One region of the Shewanella japonica genome, then DNA from elsewhere that is predicted to be linked to it. Evidence: riboswitches for the same ligand, from Rfam matches in the RefSeq annotation. Region 1 holds a riboswitch; the other holds the start of a gene.

Region 1 (3,432 bases):
CGAGAAATCGGTATGAAGTTTAGAAAAACTATCCGTGAAGTCGGCAATAGCGTGCCGCCAATGGAAGCCTATCAAAACTTTAGAGGCCAAGCGCCTACCACTGACGGCTTATTAGAGCGCCGTGGCTTAAAGTAACTTAGCTCTGGTTAACGAGCAAAAAAATGCCACTCAATTGAGTGGCATTTTTATTGTTAGATTTTAGCCTAAACTGGGATCTGACTTTAACAAGTCGAGCTCATATTAAGTCACAAACTAAATCCAAGTGCTTAGGACTACTTAGTGGCTATTTTTAGTCCTAAGATTGCTAATACGAACAATACAGAACACGTAATAAAGCCCATCGCAACAGAACCAGAGAAACCAAGCACGGTATAACCCACAATACTGATAACCGCTACGATTATCGCGTAAGGCAATTGTGTCATAACGTGGTCAAGATGGTGACAGCTCGCTCCTGTCGAAGACAAGATAGTGGTATCAGAAATCGGTGAACAATGGTCTCCAAATACCGCACCAGAAAGCACCGCGGCAAGCATTGGTAACATCATAGTGCTATCACTGCCCATCGCCATATCGGCAGCGATTGGTAACATAATACCAAATGTGCCCCAGCTAGTGCCGGTTGAAAATGCGGTTAAACCAGCTAATAAAAATAGCACTGCAGGCAGCAATGCAAATGGAATATTACCCGTTGCCAAGCTCGCCATATATTTACCCGTTTCAAGCTCGCCAATCACTGACGCAATTGTCCAAGCAAATAACAAGATATAAATAGCTGGCAACATTGACTTAGCGCCAACTTTGATTCCAGTAAACATCATGCTGGTGCTAATTTTTTGCTGCATGGTTAATGCAATCGTCACCACTAGACCCACTAATGAGCCGTAAAATAATGATTCGCTGACTTCAGTGTTTTCAAATGCACCTAAAACACTAAATGGTAAACCTTCACCCGCCAGCGCATCAGCACCGGTTGAAACCATAAAGTAAATAGTTGCCGCCACAAGCACAAAAATCGGCAGGAATAACCCCATGATTTTACCTGTATCAGCTTCTGGTAAATCAGCGGTGGCGCCTGGAGGTAACCCTTTGCTTTCGTCAAAGAGTTCGCCTTTTTGCGCATTACGCTCATGTTGGCGCATTGGGCCAATGTCTAAACCAAAGATAGCAACACACAATAAAAGTAATAGCGCAAAAATGGCATAAAAGTTCATCGGCACCATTTGTAAAAACACGCTTAAATGGCCGGTATCAGCAAAACCATGTGCCGTTAAGATACCGCCAATTAGGGCAATAATGTATGCGCCCCAGCTTGAGACTGGAGAGATAACACAAACTGGCGCAGCGGTTGAATCTAACAAGTAGGCCAGTTTTGCACGTGAAATATGGTAGCGATCAGTAATAGGACGTGCGATTGAGCCAACCACGATACTGTTGAAGTAATCGTCGATAAATACCACACAACCTAAGAACATGGTCATGAGTTTGGCGTCACGTTTATTGCGAATACGTTGGTGTGCCCAATCAGCAAACGCACGTGCTGAACCACTCACGGTAATTAAAGCGGTGATCACCCCCAATACAACCAAGAAGCCAATAATTTGTAAATTCCAGGCATTGAGTGCGCCGTCATCCCACACTAAACTGGTGACAGTACTCACTAAGTGGCTTGCAGCTCCAGTAAAAGAGAAATCAGTCAGCAATATCACGCCAGCAATAATACCTAAACCTAATGAAAGAAGTACTTTGCGTGTAACTACTGCTAATACAATTGCCACAACAGGAGGCAAAAGAGAGAGTGCCGAATCGGCATAACTTGTTATCATCATTTATATATTTTCTTCGTTGAGTACGAATGGAGGATAACTGATAAGGCAAGACATCGCATAAAGCGAAGACAAGAATCTTTTCAGTAGCACTCCACAGTAATATCGATATCAACATCGATATCCATTGTTTTATCCTCACGGATAAAAATTACTATGACAGTGCAGCCCCTTTCGGAAACTGCCCCAGCAAATGGTATTGATCGTACCGATTCACTTCGGCACCAAATCCTTTCAAATTAAGTTATTGGTATCAACCAACTTAACCATACTGATATTTGATGCGCCTCTACTTATGTATACGACAGTTTAAATGCTTTATAAAAGCTCACTGCCGCGACACAAGACCATACAAACATAAGCACGAGGTTAATTACCAGATAAAACTAGCTTATCTTGTGAGAAATAACATCACAATCAAAAAACAACACAACACGATATCGACACCGTAACGAATTGTTAGCAAGCGAAGAATTATCCATCAATTAACGACAGTGAGATTAATATGCTTAAAAAATCTGATTATTGAATTAATTCAGGTGTATTTATATCGTTCAATAGGTTTAGCAATGATAAAGCTGAAAAACAATGTCATTTAATGCGCACTGACACTAAAACAAACTATCGAATAATCACGCCATAAACTGCGACCCAAAAAAAAGGTTTTTGCCTAAAAGACAAAAACCTTTTTCTACAATCAGTTTATAATTACAAAGATTGAGTTAACTCTGGAATCGCATCAAATAAGTCAGCTTCAAGTCCATAATCAGCCACTTGGAAAATTGGCGCTTCAGGATCTTTATTGATAGCCACAATCACTTTAGAGTCTTTCATACCCGCTAAGTGTTGAATGGCGCCAGATATACCGACAGCGATATACAGATCAGGAGCAACAATTTTACCTGTTTGACCGACTTGCAAATCGTTAGGAACATAACCAGCATCAACAGCGGCACGTGAAGCGCCAACGGCAGCGGTTAGCTTGTCAGCTAATGCTTCTAGAATAGCAAAGTTCTCACCGCTACCCATGCCACGACCACCAGAAACAATCACTCCAGCGCTGCCTAATTCAGGGCGCTCAGATTCTGTGAGAGTTTGCGAAACAAAAACAGTCTTAGCTTCTGCAACAAAATCAATGTTAACCGCTTCAGCACTGCCATCGTTGCCTGCAGCATCAAATGCACTGGTACGAACCGTCATCACTTTTTTGTCATCTAAGCTTTGTACTGTCGCCAATGCAGAACCTGCATAAATAGGACGTACAAATGTGTCAGCACTCACCACATCTACGACTTCAGAAATTTGCGCAACATCTAATAATGCTGCCACACAAGGAAGTGTATCTTTACCTACACTGCTTGCTGCAGCTAGCACGTAATCGTAATCACTGGCGACATTAACAATTAACTTAGAAAGGTTTTCAGCCATTTGCGCTTCATAAGCAGCATTGTCAGCTACAAGGACTTTACTCACACCCGATAGTGCTTGTGCAGATGCAACCACAGCACCAACATGACTACCAGCAACAAGCACATGGACATCGCCGCCAATTGCGGTTGCTGCACTAACGACTTTGGCCGTGTCTAATTTTAAACTTGCGTTATCG
Region 2 (3,432 bases), 2.4 Mb from region 1:
CGATTCTAGTCATGTTGCACTAGGGCGGTGGCACTGCTTATTTATGAAAGTGCCGATAATTTTTCAATTTCACGATAGGTGTTTATCTATGTCTGCCCTGAACAAAACACGCTTCATGACTAACTACATTATATACATTCAGCTTAATACATCATTAAAGTGACATACGTGACATAAATGTGATCATAAAAAATCAATACTTAGATTGTATGCTGAGTATTAATTGACTCACAATCAGTCGAAAGATCTATTAAAACAATGATTCATAAAACTATGAGATTAGATTGCTCGTTAAAGTTCCTTGGCAAACTAATTATTGTTCTATATTTATATCATCTAAAATGTAGAACAAAATGTACAAGCTTGAAAATTTAGTAGCAATTAAACTACTGAAGTATGTAACTGCTTGTATCACTGTTAATAGTTATGTAGCAAAATCTAGCTAGTGATGATTATTGTACTCGTTTTAGGCATTTGTTAACAAATGAAATGTTAACAAATTTGCTCTCTAGAATTGTTACAAAATTGGTTTTTTAGGTAAGCTCCTGATTTAAAAGGTTAATATAATTATGGTTCTTGTGACTTGTATCACATGGGCTGTCACTGTAATAAAGGGTTTGCTACTGTAAACTGGGTTCAACAGAGAAAATGAAATAATGGAAAATGCAATTGAGTGCCTTTGGCACAAATATCAAGGGACACAATTCTTACTAACGCAGAGACTTGCGAATGATATTCCTTTTGCAATCGTCACTGCTCATAACCCGTTAGGGAGTATCTTAACTCCTTGTCAAAACCGTTTGCTCGACCGCAAATTACAAACCAAAATCGAACAATATAAGCGTCCATATCGCTCGCTTATTGGAGCCGCTCCCGATTTATCTCATATGGAAAAAAGCTGGGCTATTTTTATTGATAAAGAACAAGCTTTGGAGCTTGGACGCGAGTTTAAACAGCATGCAATCTATTATGTCAATCAAGGTCGTTTGTCATTAGTTGCTTGTGGCGATGCACCTGATAAAGAAGTGATGATAGGCGATTTTATGACTCGCACTCAGGTGGTCAATGAGTTGCCTGACCTTCATGAGTAATTTATTGATTGATAAAGCAGTTCCGTCAAGCTGATACTGCTAGTCATCTATTATATCAACGCATTAGGGCAGCTGATAAACCCACTTTATATAGACAAAGTGTGCTGTATTGATTTGAACTAGAAATGGCTTATGGAAGGCCGACCTATCTAAAAATGCCTTTATTCAGAGTTTGAAACTAAAACTTCCCTTATGGTCTATTTAATATAGCTAAATACTGAATTGTTAGCATTTTACGTTAAAGTTAATGCTTGCTTTCATATCTTTAGTGTCTGTAAATAAAGCTATTTTTATCCAAACTATTTAAATATCTAAGCTGATGTGATGACAGCGAGTATGAATGTCGTATATTCAGTATTCAGTTATTTAGTAATTTTATTACATTCCATAATTGACTTAGGTGGTTATTTATTGGTATTTTTCAATTTCTTCCTGAGGGAAGAAACAGAAGAGGAGCGTTAGCTAGGTAGTAAGTGCGAGGAAAACCAATTCCTAAAACCACTTATGAGGGAGATTAGCGCCGAGGTATGTCAAATGGTTGGTTTCATTTCATATCGGTCGATTAGGCTGAATCCTAACGATTGTCACCTATTCATTGGTGGAGAGCTTCTGGTGAAGATTGCTGTTTCCCTTCTTATAAGGGTGCGTTATCACTGCACCAGGCTCTTCGAACGAAGTAAGTTCGGAGTGTAATCATGTTTTTTAATCTAAGTAGTCAATTCGCATTTGTATGTCAGCCTTCAAGCGTGGAGGTGTCAGTATGAGCTTAGTTGTAGCTAAATTCGGTGGAACCTCTGTGGCAGATTACGCTGCAATGAACCGCTGCGCCGATATTATCTTAGCGAACAGACATACTCGAGTCGTTGTTGTTAGTGCATCCAGCGGCGTAACTAATTTATTGGTGGAGCTTACGCAAGCTAATGTGAATGACAAGCGTCGTTTAGCATTACTGACGCAAATTGGCCAAATTCAATATGACATTGTTGATCAGCTCGATCGTCCTCAAGATGTTGCCGCAGGTATTGATAAGTTACTTAGCCGTATGTCAGTGCTAAGTGATGCGCTTGTATTAGATCGCAGTAAAGCAATCATTGATGAATTACTTTCAATGGGAGAGCAATGTTCTTCATTGCTATTTTCTGCTGTTATTCGTGAAAAGGGCACTCCTTCAAGTGCATTTGATGTCAGACAAGTATTACGTACAGACAGCCATTTTGGCCGCGCAGAGCCGCAAATAGAGCAAATAGCATCGTTAGGTGCTGAGCATTTAGCACCACTATTAGTCAATGAAGTTATTGTTACGCAAGGTTTCATTGGCGCTGATGACCAAGGGCGCACCACCACTCTTGGCCGTGGTGGTAGTGATTATTCAGCAGCACTGTTGGCAGAGGGCTTAAAAGCTGATGCGGTAGAAATCTGGACCGATGTAGCAGGTATTTATACAACCGATCCTCGTCTTGCTCCCAATGCTAGACCAATCCCTGAAATCAGTTTTAATGAAGCCGCTGAAATGGCAACATTTGGTGCTAAAGTATTGCATCCTGCGACGATTCTTCCTGCCGTTCGTCAACAAATTCAAGTGTTTGTTGGTTCAAGTAAAGCTCCAGAGCAAGGCGGTACTTGGATTCGACATCAAGTAGAAAACGCTCCCGTTTACCGTGCTGTTGCATTAAGACGTGATCAAACCCTGCTTAATTTGCACAGCCTGCAAATGTTGCATGCACAAGGCTTCCTTGCTGAAACATTTGCGACATTAGCCAAGCACAAAATCTCAGTTGATCTGATTACTACTTCAGAAGTGAATGTTTCATTAACGCTCGATAAAACAGGATCAGACTCTAGCGGTCAGGGGTTATTGAGTGAGTCATTACTGCAGGAGTTATCACAGCATTGTCGAGTTCGTGTTGAAGATAAATTGGCGTTAGTGGCTATTATTGGTAATAAAATTGCCTCAACAGCAGGGATTTGTAGCCGTGTTTTCTCAGTATTAGAAAAGCATAATGTGCGAATGATTTGTCAAGGCGCAAGCCCGCATAACTTATGTGTATTAGTGGCAGAGTCTGAAGCGGCAGATGTGGTCAACTCATTGCACCAAAATTTATTTGAATAATAGGAAGTGTTCACCAAGTAACAATGCTTGGAACATATGAGGCTAAAGAATATATGACAGAAGCGAATCGCACCTCCAACGCTCACGTATCTACAGTTCAATTAGGTGAATTGGCTACTGGCCAAGCGCTAACAGCTCCTATTTATACGTTTAAAGGAAGTGATAGTGCTGCACCATCTGTCTATATTCAAGCCAATGTTCATGGCGCAGAAGTGCAAGGTAACGCGGTAA

The links. Region 1 has a riboswitch for lysine ahead of SJ2017_RS14545 (Na+/H+ antiporter NhaC family protein). Riboswitches for the same ligand answer to the same signal wherever they lie in the genome.
Region 2: it holds a riboswitch for lysine, as region 1 does, so the genes downstream of both, lysC (lysine-sensitive aspartokinase 3) here and SJ2017_RS14545 (Na+/H+ antiporter NhaC family protein) in region 1, are expected to answer to the same signal.

Annotation. Positions count from the first base shown of each region.
Region 1 covers NZ_CP020472.1:3,379,783-3,383,214, forward strand. The annotation lists partial or broken gene SJ2017_RS14540 (M3 family metallopeptidase) at 1-135, shown strand, start outside; gene SJ2017_RS14545 (Na+/H+ antiporter NhaC family protein) at 273-1,829, opposite strand; lysine riboswitch at 1,906-2,126, opposite strand; gene SJ2017_RS14550 (electron transfer flavoprotein subunit alpha/FixB family protein) at 2,535-3,432, opposite strand, start outside.
Region 2 covers NZ_CP020472.1:843,759-847,190, forward strand. The annotation lists gene SJ2017_RS03655 (DUF3293 domain-containing protein) at 657-1,091, shown strand; lysine riboswitch at 1,532-1,708, shown strand; gene lysC (lysine-sensitive aspartokinase 3) at 1,852-3,201, shown strand; gene SJ2017_RS03665 (succinylglutamate desuccinylase/aspartoacylase family protein) at 3,255-3,432, shown strand, end outside.